One region of the Vibrio sp. KMM 9700 genome, then DNA from elsewhere that is predicted to be linked to it. Evidence: predicted binding sites of a transcription regulator. Region 1 holds the regulator's gene; each other region holds the start of a gene.

The links. The regulator MetJ, encoded in region 1, represses methionine synthesis genes. The targets are predictions, from matches to a motif close to TTAGACNTNTANANGTCTAA.
Region 2: the regulator MetJ is predicted to act here: its motif matches at 4,330-4,349, upstream of metH (methionine synthase).
Region 3: the regulator MetJ is predicted to act here: its motif matches at 1,493-1,512, upstream of metA (homoserine O-succinyltransferase MetA).

What each region holds. Positions count from the first base shown of each region.
Region 1 covers NZ_CM178589.1:1,273,034-1,278,508, reverse strand. Annotated here, with positions in the region: gene AC2VOY_RS05695 (malic enzyme-like NAD(P)-binding protein) at 1-1,246, shown strand, start outside; gene metJ (met regulon transcriptional regulator MetJ) at 1,338-1,664, opposite strand; gene AC2VOY_RS05685 (O-succinylhomoserine (thiol)-lyase) at 1,842-3,050, shown strand; gene AC2VOY_RS05680 (bifunctional aspartate kinase/homoserine dehydrogenase II) at 3,051-5,474, shown strand.
Region 2 covers NZ_CM178589.1:1,069,810-1,075,284, forward strand. Annotated here, with positions in the region: gene AC2VOY_RS04740 (MerR family DNA-binding protein) at 1-247, opposite strand, end outside; gene metH (methionine synthase) at 561-4,232, opposite strand; partial or broken gene AC2VOY_RS04750 (cation:proton antiporter) at 4,701-5,475, shown strand, end outside.
Region 3 covers NZ_CM178589.1:1,075,516-1,080,990, forward strand. Annotated here, with positions in the region: partial or broken gene AC2VOY_RS04750 (cation:proton antiporter) at 1-251, shown strand, start outside; gene metA (homoserine O-succinyltransferase MetA) at 538-1,479, opposite strand; gene sspB (ClpXP protease specificity-enhancing factor) at 1,621-2,112, opposite strand; gene sspA (stringent starvation protein SspA) at 2,143-2,778, opposite strand; gene AC2VOY_RS04770 (cytochrome c1) at 2,962-3,699, opposite strand; gene AC2VOY_RS04775 (cytochrome b) at 3,696-4,961, opposite strand; gene petA (ubiquinol-cytochrome c reductase iron-sulfur subunit) at 4,961-5,475, opposite strand, start outside.

The DNA.
Region 1 (5,475 bases):
GCAATATGAAGAATTTCGCCAAAAAGCGCTTGATTATCATGCAAAACCTATTGCGGGTAAGCTAGGTGTTGCATTAACTAAACCTGCCGATACGGTAGAAGATCTCGCTCTTGCTTATAGCCCAGGCGTTGCGGAGCCAGTACGTGAAATCGCACAAAACCCAGAAAATGCATACAAGTATACCAACAAAGGCAACATGGTTGCGGTGATCTCAAACGGGACTGCTATTTTAGGTCTAGGTAACTTAGGGCCACTTGCATCTAAGCCGGTTATGGAAGGTAAATCTTTACTTTTCAAACGCTTTGCAAACCTTGACTCGATTGATTTGCAAGTCAAGCACCGCACTTCTGAAGAGTTTGTGAATACAGTTGCAAGCATTGCTGATACCTTTGGTGGCATCAATCTTGAAGATATCAAAGCACCGGATTGTTTTGAAATTGAACGCCAACTGATTGAGCGTTGTGATGTGCCAGTTTTCCATGATGACCAACACGGTACTGCGATTGTGACCGCAGCAGGTATGCTTAATGCAATCGAGCTGCAAGGCAAAGATTTAGCTAAAGCTAAGATTGTATGTTTGGGCGCGGGCGCAGCTGCCGTTGCGTGTATGGAGCTTTTAATTAAATGTGGCGCACAGCGTGAAAGAATTTATATGCTTGATCGTAAAGGCGTGATCCATACGCGTCGTGATGATCTAAATGAATATAAGCAGCTTTTTGCCAACAATACAGATAAGCGTACGCTTGAGGATGTTATTGAAGGTGCAGATCTTTTCCTTGGTGTATCAGGCCCTGATCTTTTACCACCAGAAGCACTTGCACTTATGGCTGAAAAACCAATTGTGTTTGCATGTTCAAACCCAGATCCAGAAATTAAGCCAGCACTTGCGCACCAAGTTCGTGATGATTTGATCATGGGTACAGGTCGCAGTGATTATCCAAACCAAGTCAATAACGTGATTTGTTTCCCGTTCATTTTCCGTGGCGCTTTGGATGTTCGTGCAAGCCAAATTAATGATGAAATGAAACTGGCAGCAGTAGAGGCGATTCGCCAACTGGCGAAAGAAGAAGTGCCTGCTGAAGTATTAAAAGCATCTGGCGTAGATAAGCTAAGCTTTGGTACAGACTACATCATTCCAAAACCTATGGATCCACGTTTGCTTTCTCGCGTAGCTAAGGCTGTGGCGCAAGCTGCGGTTGATTCTGGCGTGGCGCGTATTGATATGCCTGAAAATTACATGGCTTAATCTAGTTTAGATTTAAGTCTGCAAAAATAGAAAAGGGAAGCTGATTGAATTTAGCTTCCCTTTTTAATGTCTTAATTTTATCTTTTAACGCTTAATCTTGATGATCATCGAGTGATTCGAACTCAATTCCCATCTCTGTCATCAAACGTTTCACTTCTGCAGGTAAATCATCCGGACGATCTTTACGCAAATCTTCATCGGTTGGCAGTGGCTGACCAGTATAAGCATGCAAGAAAGCTTCACACAAAAGTTCGCTGTTGGTTGCATGGCGCAAATTATTAACTTGACGACGAGTTCGTTCGTCGGTCAAAATCTTTAATACTTTCAAAGGGATAGATACAGTGATCTTTTTGACTTGCTCGCTTTTTTTACCATGTTCGGCATAGGGGCTGATATAATCACCGTTCCAGTCGGCCATGAGACACCTTTATATATAAAAAGAATTAAAAATAATGAAGGGTATTTTAGCGGCATCTACTGCCAAATGTAAAGACATTTAGACGTCTAGAAGTGTTGACGTCTTATTTTTCTAAGAGTAGAGTAAGATGAGATAGATAGAGTATAGACCTAAACTCACGTCAATAAGGATATTAGCATGACGCAACCTAAGCACCCAGAATCAACTTCTTCACATTCAACTAGCCAATTATCAAGCGGTACGATTGCTGTGCGTACAGGCATTGAATCAGATACGCAATATCACGCTGTCGTGCCACCGATTTATCTATCAACGAATTATGCTTTCCCTGAGTTTGGCGATGTACCTAAATATGATTATACCCGTTCAGGCAACCCAAATCGAGGCCTACTTGAGCAAGCATTAAGTGAGCTTGAACAAGGCGCTGGCGCTGTGATCACCAACTGCGGCACATCAGCATTAAACCTTTGGGCAAGTGCTTTTGTGAGCGCTGGTGATATTATTGTCGCGCCACATGATTGTTATGGCGGAACATATCGCTTATTTAACTCGCGCGCGCAAAAAGGTGACTTTGAAGTTTTATTTGTTGATCAAAGTGATGAAGAAGCGCTTCGCGCGGCATTGGCGCGTCAGCCAAAGCTGGTTCTGCTTGAAACGCCATCAAACCCATTAGTGCGTGTCGTCGATATCGAAAAAATCTGCCAAGCAGCGCATCAAGTCGGCGCAAAAGTTGCTGTTGATAATACGTTCCTCACGCCAATTTACCAGAAGCCACTCACTCTTGGTGCTGATTTTGTGATTCACTCGACAACTAAATATATCAATGGTCACTCTGATGTGATTGGTGGTGTTGTGATTGCCAAAGAGCAAGCCGATGCGGATGAATTGGCATGGTGGGGCAACTGTATTGGCGCCACTGGCACGCCATTTGATAGTTATATGACATTGCGTGGTCTACGTACGCTTGGCGCGCGTATGCGTACTCATGAACAAACGGCAAATGAGTTGCTCGCATTTTTGTGCCAAGAGCCTATGGTCAAAGTGGTCTACCACCCAAGCCTTGAGACTCACCCAGGGCATGAGATTGCGAAAAAACAGCAAACTGGCTTCGGGGCTATGTTAAGCTTTGAGCTAGATGCAACAGAGTCGCAACTTAAAGCCTTTGTTGGCGGCTTAAAACTATTTTCTTTAGCCGAGTCACTCGGAGGTGTCGAGAGCTTAATTTGTCACCCAAGCTCAATGACGCACCGTGCGATGTCGGATGAAGCCCAAGCACAAGCAGGTATTTCTGTAAATTTATTAAGAGTGTCAGTTGGGCTGGAAGATCCTAAGGATCTTATTGCTGATCTCACTCAAGCGTTTCAAATTGCAAAAGAGGTTGTCTAAATGACGATAAAGCGCCAACTCCATAAGTTCGGTGGAAGTAGTCTTGCGGATGCGCAATGCTATCAAAGAGTGGTCAAAATTCTTCAAGAGCACTCAGGGGAACAAGATTTAATCGTAGTCTCTGCTGCAGGGCAAACGACCAATAAGCTCATCTCATGGATTGATGCTTTAGATAAAGACGGCCGCCTTGCACATGAAGTCTTGCAAGATATCAAGCTGTTCCAAACCACTCTGATTCAAGACTTATTAGATAAAGAAAATGCGAATCCTTTGATTGATAAGTTAGAAAACGAGATCAATCATCTTGGAGAAATGGACTATATCAATGCTAAAGCGCAACGTTGTGATGTGCTTGGGCATGGTGAAATGTGGTCCTCTCGCTTACTGGCAGCTTTATTAAATCAATCTCATATGGCTGCAGCGCCACTTGATGCGCGTCGTTTTTTACGTGCTGAGCGCAGCGTACTGCCTGAGGTTGATCGCGGTCATTCACTGCCTTTACTGCAAGAGATTTTAGCTCAGCAAGGCGCACAACGTTTTGTTATCACAGGTTTTATGGCGCAAAGCCAAGCGGGTGAGACCATTTTGCTTGGGCGTAATGGCTCGGATTATTCTGCGACTGTGATTGGCGCATTAGCCGATGTCAGCCGTGTAGTGATTTGGAGTGATGTGGCAGGCGTATATAGCGCAGATCCACGTAAAGTCACGGATGCATGCTTATTACCTTTATTGCGTTTAGATGAGGCGAATGAACTGGCACGTTTAGCTGCGCCCGTGTTGCACTGCCGTACGCTGCAACCTGTGGCGCAAAGCCATATTGATTTAAGCTTGCGTTGCAGCCACAAACCTGAAGCAGGCTCAACCCGTATTGAACGTGTACTGGCATCAGGACGTGGGGCGAAAATCATTACCTCACATGAAGATATTTTATTAATTGAGTTGCCACTTGCTTTTGATCATGTCGCGCAGCGTCAATTAACCCAAGTTGATGAGCTTCTAAAACACGCTCAATTAGAGCCTTTAGCTCAAGAATATCAAGAAGATATCCGCGTACTACGTTTGGCTTATCCAAGAGAGGTGATCGATGAAGTTCAAGATGTATTGGCGAATTCTAACTTAGGCCTTGAAGCCAAAGTGAGTGAAGGTTATACCATGATTGCAGCGGTTGGCGCTGGGGTGACGAATAATCCGAATCATTGTCATGGTTTTAATCAGCATCTAAAAGATATGCCGGTTGAATTTTTATATGAGGCTGAGTCTGATTTAAGCTTGGTCGCAATCTTAAAAAATATCGAATCAAACCAAACTGCGCAGCTCATTTGCCGTATCCATGAGCAATTGTTCCAAGCACAAAAACGTGTCGCGATTGCTTTGTGTGGCAAAGGTTATATCGGTACCAACTGGTTGAATCTATTTGTTGAACAAAAAGCTAAGCTTGAAGCCCGTTGGGGAATGAGCTTTGATCTGATTAGTATTCTAGATAGTAAAAACTATTGGTTTGATTTAAAAGGCATTGCACCGGAAGTTGCACTCGAAGAGTTTGATAAGCATTGTCAGCCTTATCAAGAACTTGAATGGTTAGACGCTTTGGCAAACCAAGATGTGTATGATGAAGTCGTGGTCTTTGATGTGACATCCAGTGAAAAGGTTGCAGATTTATATCCTATGATCGCAGAGCAGGGCATGCACTTAATCTGCGCGAATAAAATTGCTGGTGCAGGCTCAACCAAGCAGCATTTGAAGCTAAAAGACGTGTTTGCGAAAACTGGTCGTCATTGGCTTTACAATGCAACGGTTGGTGCGGGTTTGCCGATCAACTATGCGGTGCATGATTTGCTTGAAAGCGGTGATACAATTACAGCTATTTCTGGGATTTATTCAGGTACTTTGTCTTGGTTATTCCAGCAATATGATGGCAGCGTGCCTTTTGGTGACTTAGTTGATTTAGCTTGGCAACAAGGCTTAACTGAGCCGGACCCACGCGCTGACCTTGACGGCACAGATGTCATGCGTAAGCTGGTGATCCTCGCGCGTGAAGCTGGCCTTGAGATTGAACCTGAAGACGTCAAAATTGAATCTTTGGTGCCAAAATCGCTGCAAGATTTAGACGTTGATGACTTTTTTGACAACTTGCATTTGCTAAATGAAGATCTTGCTGAGCGTTTGGCTAAAGCGCAGGCGCAAGGTTTAGTTCTACGTTATGTCGCGCGTTTTTCTCCGCAAGCTGGCGCAACAGTGAGTGTGGAAGAGTTAACGCCTGAGCATGCGCTGGCAAATCTTTTACCTTGTGACAATATCTTTGCGATTGAAAGTCATTGGTATAAAGATAACCCGCTGGTGATCCGTGGCCCAGGTGCTGGTCGCAGTGTGACAGCAGGTGCTTTGCAGTCAGATCTTAATCGTTTAGCTGGTTTGATTAAGTAAA
Region 2 (5,475 bases), 200 kb from region 1:
ATTCACGCACATCAGGGCAAGGTGAATGACCTTTATTTGAGGTATCAATGATCTGCTCAATTTCACTGACGCTAAAGCCTAACGCACGTGCGCCGGTTATAAACTTGAGTCGATGGAGCGCTTGTTGATCATAAATTTTATAACCATTATCCGGATCTTTAACATGCGAAAGCAGGCCCTTACGGGTATAAAAACGCACTGTATCTAAGCTCACTTGAGCTGCGTTTGCGAGTTCTTTGGTATACATAAATGCCCCTTGAGTTAGCCAAAAAAGATCACTAATAACGCGACCACAAGCATCATCACAGCAAAGACTTTTAAGCCTAGTTTTAAGTCACCACCACCTTTTGGTGGTTGATTACAACATCCCATAAGCACCTCTTTATCTATATAAAGGATTCAAAATCATGACAGCATAAAGACAGTCTAAAACATATGTCTAACACACAGGTCAAGTCATTATCGTTTTTATGCCAAAGATGGAATGAAAAAAAGCCCAGATCTTATATCGATCTGAGCTTTTAGATTGTTTGCTGGTTATAGATTTAGTTAAATACTAATTAAGCATTCAGATTTGGCCCTAACCATTTTTCCATTTCCACGTCATCCCAGCCTTTGCGCTTGGCATAATCTTGCGCTTGGTCTTGTTGAATTTGCGCAACTGCAAAATAACGCGACTCTGGGTGAGAGAAATACCAACCCGAAACCGATGCGCCTGGGAACATGGCATAGCTTGTTGTCAGTTGCATGCCAATGCGGGTTTCAACATCAAGTAAATCCCAAATCGCTTGTTTTTCTGTATGTTCAGGGCAGGCTGGATAACCTGGTGCTGGGCGTATACCTTGGTATTTCTCACGGATCAAATCATCATTGGAAAGGCTTTCATCTGGACTATAACCCCAAATTTTAATGCGCATTTCTTGATGTAAATATTCCGCAAAGGCTTCTGCTAGGCGATCCGCCACAGCTTGCACCATAATGGCGTTGTAATCATCGCCTTTGGCTTTAAAGTCATCGGCTAGTTCACGCTCACCTATACCACCTGTCACTGCAAATGCGCCAATCCAGTCTTGCTTATCACTTGCTTTTGGCGCCACAAAGTCAGACAAGCAATAGTTCGCACCTCTTGGTTTTTTAGTTTGCTGACGTAAATGATGCAGGCATTCAATCACCTCGTCTCGGGACTCATCCGCGTAAACTTCAATGTCATCACCATTTGAGTTTGCAGGGAACAGACCACACACACCAGCTGTTTTGAGCATACCTTCGGCTTCGATTTTATCTAACCAATCGTTCGCATCTTTAAATAAACGCCCAGCTTCTTCACCGACTTCTTCATGTTTTAAGATCGCAGGATATTTGCCCATCAACCCCCAAGTTAAGAAAAATGGTGTCCAGTCAATGTATTCACGCAAGGTTGCAACGGACACATCTTGATAAACTTGTATTCCAGTTTGCTTGGGTACTGGCGGCGTGTAAGTTTGCCAATCGGTTTTAAATGCATTTTCGCGAGCAACTTCTATAGTCACTGGCGGCGTACGCGGTTTTTTACGCGCATGTTGCTCACGCACAATGTCATAATCTGCTTGCAGTTTTTCAACAAAAGCAGGCTTTTGCGTCTCAGATAAGAGTGCTGAGCAGACCCCAACCGAACGTGACGCATTATTCACATACACTACAGGTTGCGAGTAATTTTGCTCAATTTTAACCGCAGTGTGCGCCTTTGATGTCGTTGCGCCACCAATTAATAGAGGCAAATCAAAGCCTTGACGCTCCATTTCTTTGGCAACATGCACCATTTCATCGAGTGATGGGGTAATAAGCCCTGACAGACCAATAATATCGACCTTTTCATCACGAGCGACTTGGAGGATTTTCTCCGCTGACACCATAACGCCTAAGTCGATGATTTCATAGTTATTACATTGTAGAACAACGCCAACAATGTTTTTTCCGATATCGTGCACGTCGCCTTTAACCGTCGCGAGTAAGATCTTACCATTGGTTTGACCGACTTGTTTTTCCGCATCGATATAAGGCTCAAGATAAGCCACAGCTTGCTTCATGACGCGAGCAGATTTCACCACCTGCGGCAAGAACATTTTCCCTTCACCGAAGAGATCGCCAACCACATTCATGCCATCCATCAGCGGGCCTTCGATAACTTCAAGTGGCTTGGCACTTTGGGCGCGCGCTTCTTCTGTATCTTCAACGATAAATTCAGTGATGCCTTTTACTAGCGCATGCTCAAGGCGTTTTCGAACCGGCCAAGTGCGCCATTCGAGTGCCGCCGGATCATCGGCTTTACCGACGGCATTGCTACGATACTCTTCGGCAACATCAAGCAAACGTTCAGTCGCATCATCACGGCGGTTTAGGACTGCATCTTCGACCGCGTTACGCAGTTTTTCGGGAACATTGTCATAAATCTCAAGCTGACCTGCGTTAACAATCCCCATATCCATGCCGTTTTTAAAGCAGTGATATAAGAAGACAGCATGAATCGCTTCACGCACATAGTTATTGCCACGAAATGAGAACGACACATTCGAGACCCCACCGGAGATCATCGCATGCGGTAAGTTTTGTTTGATATCCGCAACCGCTTCAATGAAATCAACAGCATAGTTATTATGCTCATCAATCCCTGTCGCAATTGCAAAAATGTTTGGATCGAAAATAATATCTTCAGGTGGGAAGCCTACTTGTTCGACTAAGATCTTATACGCGCGCTTACAAATCTCAAATTTACGTTCACGAGTATCCGCTTGCCCCGCTTCATCAAACGCCATCACAATCACAGCTGCGCCATAACGACGTACAAGTTTGGCTTGAGCAATAAAGTTTTCTTCACCTTCTTTAAGCGAGATCGAGTTAACGATGCCTTTGCCTTGAATGCATTTCAGGCCTGCCTCGATAATATCCCACTTAGAGGAATCCACCATCACAGGAACTTTGGAGATCTCAGGTTCACTTGCACATAGATTTAAAAAGCGCACCATCGCGGCTTTAGCATCAAGCATGCCTTCATCCATGTTGATATCGATGATCTGGGCGCCATTTTCAACTTGCTGACGCGCAACGTCAAGCGCCTCATCATATTCTTCATTGACTATCAAACGCTTAAATCGCGCACTACCCGTAACATTGGTACGTTCACCGACATTCACAAAAAGAGAGTCTTTTTCGATTGTCAAAGGCTCAAGGCCAGATAAACGACAAGCAGTGGTGAGTGTCGCAGGTTTTCGTGGCGCAACCCCAGACACAGCCTCGCTCATGGCTTTTATATGCTCAGGCGTGGTTCCGCAGCAGCCGCCAACAAGGTTTAGAAAACCCGCCTGCGCCCACTCTTTAATATGCTCCGCCATTTCTTCGGCGCCAAGATCATATTCACCAAAAGCATTTGGCAACCCAGCATTTGGGTGCGCAGAAACGAAGCCTTCTCCAATGCGCGATAGCTCTTCAACATATTGACGCAATTCATCAGGCCCAAGGGCGCAGTTGAGGCCAAAAGATAGCGGCTGCACATGACGTAAGGCATTATAAAAAGCTTCGGTAGTTTGACCGGATAAAGTACGGCCAGAGGCATCGGTAATCGTACCTGAAATCATGACAGGTAGCTTATAACCTAGCTCTTCGAAGACAGTTTCCACCGCAAAGGCACAAGCTTTGGCATTCAAAGTATCAAAAATAGTTTCGATTAAAATAAGATCAGCGCCACCTTCAATCAGTGCGCGCGTCGATTCTTGATAAGCCTCTGATAAAGTATCAAAATCTATATTACGGTAGCCGGGATCATTCACATCTGGTGAAATTGAACAAGTACGGTTGGTTGGGCCGAGGACACCGGCCACATAACGCGGCTTTTCAGGCGTTAGAGCTGTATATTTATCTGCAGCAGCACGCGCAAGCTTGGCTGATTCCAAGTTAATCTCAGCACTTAACTCGCTCATATCATAATCGGCCATTGCGATGCTAGTCGAGTTAAAGGTGTTGGTTTCGAGAATATCAGCGCCAGCTGCTAAATAATCTTCATGGATAGATTGGATCAGCTGTGGTTGGGTGAGAGAAAGTAAGTCATTGTTACCTTTAAGATCACAATGCCAGTCTTGAAAGCGCTGACCACGATAGTCTGCTTCTTCAAGTTTATGGCCTTGGATCATAGTGCCCATCCCGCCATCTATAATAAGAATGCGTTTTTCTAGCGCTTGGGCGATAGGATGCGTTTTCATATTGGAATCGTTAAAAACTTGTGCCACGGTATTCTTACCTCGCTGTCCGTGCGTCATGGTGATAATTCATCCTATCACACCTTTTTGATAAATCAATATAGAAATCTAGACGTCTAAATAACTTTAGATCTGAACCGATTTTAAATCAAAGATAAACAAAAGTTAGTTTAAATCAAAAGAATTTGATTTGTGGCTAGTGAAGTAAACCAAAACTAAGATAGAATAAATTTTGAGCATATTTACATTTAACATCTATTTTATCCCAACTTTCCCGCTAGAATAATTAATACTTGGGATTAAGACGCACTGTCTTACAAAAATAGATTGATCTTTAGGTCTAAGCAGTCGAAAATTATAAACTTACAATTTGTAACAATACTTTATACCCAAGTGACTTCAGGTTAAGGCTTCGCCTATCGATTGAAGTTACTTAGGTATACAACCAACTCCATTATCTAAGGTCTTGCTATGTCCGTTTATCATACGCTTTGTTTTCTATCAGCCGCAGCCATGCTGATAGCTTTTATAAACAGCAAATTTGGTCGCCTTCAAACCACGATTGCGATTACAGCTGGTTCGATGATGTTGTCTCTATTTATATTGATTGCAGGTCAAAATGGCTGGTTTAGCCTCACTCAAATTGCAACAGAGACCATCGACTCGATTAATTTTGAAGAATTTCTCTTAAACGGTATTTTAGGATTCTTACTCTTTGGTGGCGCACTGGCAATTAAGCTGCCGCATTTTAGAGATCAAAAATGGGAAATTGCAGGGCTCGCATTAGGTGCAACCCTCTTCTCAACTTTCTTTATCGGCTTTGCGCTGTACTTTATTTTTCAATTACTCGCGATTCCTTTTGATTTAATCTACTGCCTATTATTTGGCGCTTTGATTTCTCCAACCGACCCGATTGCAGTACTTGCGATTGTTAAGAAACTGCATGCACCACAACGTATTTCGACTCAAATTGAAGGGGAATCTCTCTTCAATGACGGCTTTGGTTTGGTTATTTTTGTCACTATGTTCACCGTGGCCTTTGGCACAGAAGCGCCAACAGTGACAAGTGTAGTCGAGCTTTTCCTACAAGAAGCAGTCGGCGGGATTATCTACGGTTTGATTCTTGGGGTGATCGCCCACTACTTGATCAGCTCAACCAATGAACACTCGATGGAATTATTACTTATGATCTGTGTGCCAACGGCTGGCTATGCATTTGCTGAGTTCATCGAAGTTTCAGGCCCGC
Region 3 (5,475 bases), 200 kb from region 1:
TTTACTGCTCATACATTGGCTTTAAACGCTTCCGTAATTATAACCCTGAATCAGTTAAAATCTTAACTTGGGGTGGTTTACGTGGTGGCCTTGCATTAGCTATGGCACTTTCAATTCCATCCGGACACATGGTTATAGATGCAAAAGGCATTGATGTTAAAGAAGTTATTATGGTGATGACTTATGCCGTCGTGGTCTTCTCTATCTTGGTTCAAGGTTCAACCATTACGCCTATGATCAATAAAGCCAAAGCATATGAAGAGCAAAAAAAGCAAAACCAGGATTTACTTGCAAAGAAGCAAGCGCAGCAAGCTGAGGCGACTTTACTAGCTGAGCAAGAAATGGAATTAGCAAAAGTTGATCAAGCAATCTCGGATGACAATTCAGATGATAAGTCTGAAACTACAACCAAGAGCTAAGCTCACACAGATATAAAGCACAAACAAAAGGCACTTGAATCTCGCAAATATAGCTCTGATTCAAGTGCCTTTTTTGATCTTGTCCTAGATTAGGTAAAATCACCAAGAGCCAAAACTATCACTCATCTTTGGTAAAGTTATCTTCTGAGAAGTGTTCCAAGTCATAAGGCGTTTGCTGGTACACACAATAGTTCAACCAGTTAGCAAATAATAAATGCCCGTGACTGCGCCACGTCGCGCACGGGGTATTGTCGGCATTATCATTCGGATAGTAATTCACTGGCATGCTTGGTTCTAAACCTGCGCCTAGATCGCGTATGTACTCGTTGTGCAGCGTATGTGCATCATATTCAGGATGACCTGTGACAAACACATGACGCTTATTTGGCGTAGTGGCAAGGTATACGCCTGCATCTTCAGAAGTGGCTAGAATCTCTAAGTTGGTGTGTTCAGAAAGGTAATCTGCTGAAAAATCAGCATAACGCGAATGTGGCGCGACGAAAGTGTCATCAAAGCCACGGAGCAAAGGATGAAACTGACTTTTGATTTCATGATAGTAAACTCCTGATAATTTCTCATCCCGAGTTTGTTTCGGCAAATCATATAAAATCTTCAAACCAGCCTGCGCAGCCCAGCAGATATATAAGGTCGAGGTCACATGACGGTCTGCCCAAGTCATGATAGTTTGTAAATGCTCCCAATAGGCAACATCTTCAAATTGAACCAAACCAAGCGGCGCACCGGTAATAATCAAGCCATCAAAGTTACGCCCTTTTACGGCTTCAAACTGACGATAAAAGTTATTTAAATGCTCGGTTGGGGTATTTTTACTTGGTCTATCATCGATGCGTAACAGCTCAATATCTAACTGCAGCGGGCTATTTGAAAGCAGACGCAATAACTGAGTTTCGGTCTCAATTTTCTTCGGCATTAGATTCAAAATCAACACTTTAAGCGGACGTATCATCTGTGTCATGGCGCGCGTTTCCGACATCACGAAAATATTTTCTTGGCGCAATACATCACTGGCTGGTAGTTGATCTGGGATCTTAATTGGCATCGTTACTTCTCCATAAGCTATCTAGACGTCTATATAGCTAGACTATATGAGGAAAGCAAGTTTGTCGAGTAATGAGTCTAAATTTTACGCATAAAAAAAGCAGCCCTACTGAGCTGCCTCTTATCTTTTATATTAAACCAACTATTTGACGACAGTTAGGCTTGGACGCCCACTTGGTCTTGGCGGTGGTGAGTCCGGATCAGGCTCATCATCCGAAGCGTCAACTGGTGCCTGTGTATCCAGTGCAACAATTTCGACTTCTGGTTGGCTAGCTTCTTCTAATTCAATAGATTCAATATCTTGATAAGCTTCTTCAGGCTCAAACATAGTGCCTGCGCCATTTTCACGTGCATAGATAGCAATCACTGCATACATAGGCACATAGACTGAATGAGGACGACCACTAAAACGCGCATGGAAGGTAATTGCATCATTGCTTAATTCAAGATTACCGACCGCACGCTGCGCTATATTTAGCACAATCTGGCCATCATCAACAAACTCAGTCGGCACGCGCACGCCCGGCAGCGTGGCATCTACAACAATGTGTGGCGTTAAATCGTTATCCGCCATCCAGTCATAAAAGCCGCGTAGCATATATGGGCGCTTCGCTGTTAGTTCTAATTCTTGCATTTTCTAAACCAAACTCGTTTTCAAATTAAATTAACGCACGAGACGCATTTCGCGTTCAGCTTCAGTTAATGACGCAAGGAATGAATCACGTTCAAATACGCGGTTCATATAAGTTTTAATTTCTTTTGAACCTGGGCCAGATAATTCGATACCATAGCTAGGTAGACGCCACAATAAAGGCGCTAAGTAGCAATCGATTAAGCTAAACTCTTCGGTTGTGAAGTAGTCATATTGCGCAAAAATAGGCGCAAGAGAAAGTAGGTCACCACGCAGTTTTTGACGCGCACGCTCAGCTTCATCTGCAGAGCCAGATTCGATTTTTTTCGCTAGTGAGTACCAGTTATTTTCGATGCGGTGCATCATCACACGGCTTTTACCACGTGAGACAGGATAGACAGGCATTAGCGGTGGATGCGGAAAACGCTCATCTAAATATTCCATAATGATATTAGATTGATAAAGCGTTAAATCACGATCAACTAGCGTTGGTACTGTTTGATAAGGGTTTAATTCGATTAATTCAGCAGGTAAGTTCGCTTCATCAACAAGTTCAATTTCCGCACTTACGCCTTTTTCAGCCAGTACGATACGAACTTGGTGGCTATATAAATCTGAAGCACTTGAGAATAGAGTCATTACAGAACGTTTATTGGCAGCTACAGCCATAGAGCCCTCCAGCACACTTAAATAAAAATAACATGATGTATCTTGACATCATTAAAAAAATTAGCATTAAATGATAACATATTTTGCTATATCTTAGCTAGTGATAAAATTTTGCACTACAAAAAAACGCTGTACCTAAACCTAGATACAGCGCCTCATATTTAGCGATAAATTCAGTTTTAATTAATGGACATCGCGCCAATATTCTTTCTTCAGAAGATAAGCTATAAAGGTGAAGATGACTAAAAAGCCCATTACCCACCAACCTAAACGATGACGTTCAAGTTTGACTGGGTCGCCTGAATACTCTAAGAAATTGACAATATCACGCACTGCATCATCATATTCCTCTGCTGTCATTTCACCGCGCCCGTTACTCTTCACCGCAACCGGGACTTGCTTTTCAACTCCATCGATTTCATGGGTTTCAAACACAGCCGTCGGTGTGCCTTGTAACTCTTCAAGCACATGAGGCATGCCAACATTTGGGAAAACAATATTATTCACCCCAAATGGACGACTTGGATCCGCATAAAAAGATCTTAAATAGGTATAAAGCCAATCAGTGCCACGCACCCGAGCCACTAAAGTAAGATCTGGTGGCGCTGTGCCAAACCATTTTGCTGCCACTTCTTCTGGTAATGCATTCTCCATCAGATCGCCAATTTTCGCATTCGGATCTGGCATCAAATTCTTCTGCATAATATCTTCTGGAATCTCAAGATCTTGTGCGACCCTTTGATAACGTTGATATTTCGTCGAATGACATGCAAAGCAATAATTCATAAACAACTTGGCACCATTTTGCAGTGACGCCTTGTCAGTGAGATCATTGTTCGCCACATCGAGCTTAAGATTGCCACCAGCGGCCGTTGCCAACGAAGGTAAAAGTACAAAAAGCAGGATTAATAACTTTTTCATTTATACGTCACCCTCTCTGGTAATGGTTTGGTTTTTTCATTTTTGCTGTAGAAGAACAAAAGCACAAAGAACATGAAATAACACAAGCTAAAGATACGCGCCATCAGGGTATAAGTCGGTGTCGCAGGTTGAACGCCTAAATAGCCTAAGATAATGAAAGCAATAGTAAACTGCGCAATATTGAGCGTATGCAGCTTGCTACGATAACGGAATGAGCGTACTTTGCAGCGATCTAGCCACGGCAGTAAGAAGAGCAGTGCAATCGATGCACCCATCGCAATAACGCCCAAGAGCTTATCCGGTACGGCGCGTAAAATTGCATAGAAAGGCGTGAAATACCAAACTGGCGCAATATGCTCTGGCGTTTTAAGCGCATTGGCGACCTCAAAGTTTGGCGCTTCCAAGAAATACCCGCCCATCCCAGGATTAAAAAATAGTACATAAGAGAAGAAGAATAAGAAGAAACCTACCCCAACTATGTCTTTGACTGTGCCATACGGGTGGAAAGGAACAGAGTCTATAATATTGTATTTCTTAGTAAAATCTTCATGAAACTTAAATTGAGACTCAGCCGGTGGTTCGCCTTCTTTGCGTGCTAATTTGGTATCAATACCGTCAGGGTTGTTCGAACCAACTTCATGCAGCGCCAAGACATGCAGCGCAAGTAAAAGCACCAATACAAGCGGCAGAGCAATCACATGTAGCGCAAAGAAGCGGTTTAAAGTAGCGCCTGAAATAACATAATCACCACGGATCCAAAGCGTCAAGTCATCACCAATCACAGGGATCGCACCAAAGAGTGAAATAATAACCTGCGCCCCCCAATAGGACATTTGCCCCCAAGGAAGCAAATACCCCATAAAGGCTTCCGCCATCAGCACAAGAAAAATCATCATGCCAAACAGCCAAACCAGTTCACGCGGCTTTTGATAAGAGCCATAAATCAAACCACGGTACATATGCATATAAATTACAACAAAAAATGCCGATGCGCCGGTAGAGTGCATATAGCGCAGCAGCCAACCATATTCGACATCGCGCATAATATATTCAACCGATGCAAACGCTCCTTCAGCCGATGGGTTGTAATTCATGGTGAGCCAAATGCCTGTCAAAATTTGATTAACGAGCACCAGCATGGCAAGAGAGCCAAATAGATACCAGAAGTTAAAGTTTTTCGGCATTGGGTATTCAGATAAATGCTTTTTATAGGCATTCATTGCAGGGAGTCGAGCTTCGACCCAATCAAGTAATCCAGACATTAAGCTGCTCCTTCTTGATCATCTTCACCAATAATGATCCTAGTGTCACTCAAATAAGTATGGGGTGGGATCACCAAATTAAGTGGCGCCGGAACGCCTTGGAAAACACGTCCAGCTAGATCAAACTTTGAGCCGTGGCAAGGACAAAAAAAGCCAGATTGCACCCCTTGCACTTGCTCGCTAAAGGTGTCAGGAAGGTAAGTGGGAGAGCAGCCAAGGTGAGTACAAATACCAACTGCAATAAAGAGTTCAGGCTTGATTGAGCGATATTGATTTTGTGCATATTCCGGCTGTTGTGCTTCTTCTGAAGCCGGATCTCTTAATTGATCGTTAAGTGTTTCAAGTATTTGTAAGCTAGCTTGAGAGCGACGTACCACCCAAACTGGCTTGCCTCGCCATTCGACGCGTACGAGTTGCCCTTCTTCGAGTTTACTAATATCCACTTCAACTGGGGCGCCAGCAGCTTTGGCTTTTTCACTTGGATTCCATGACTTGATAAACGGAACCGCAACCG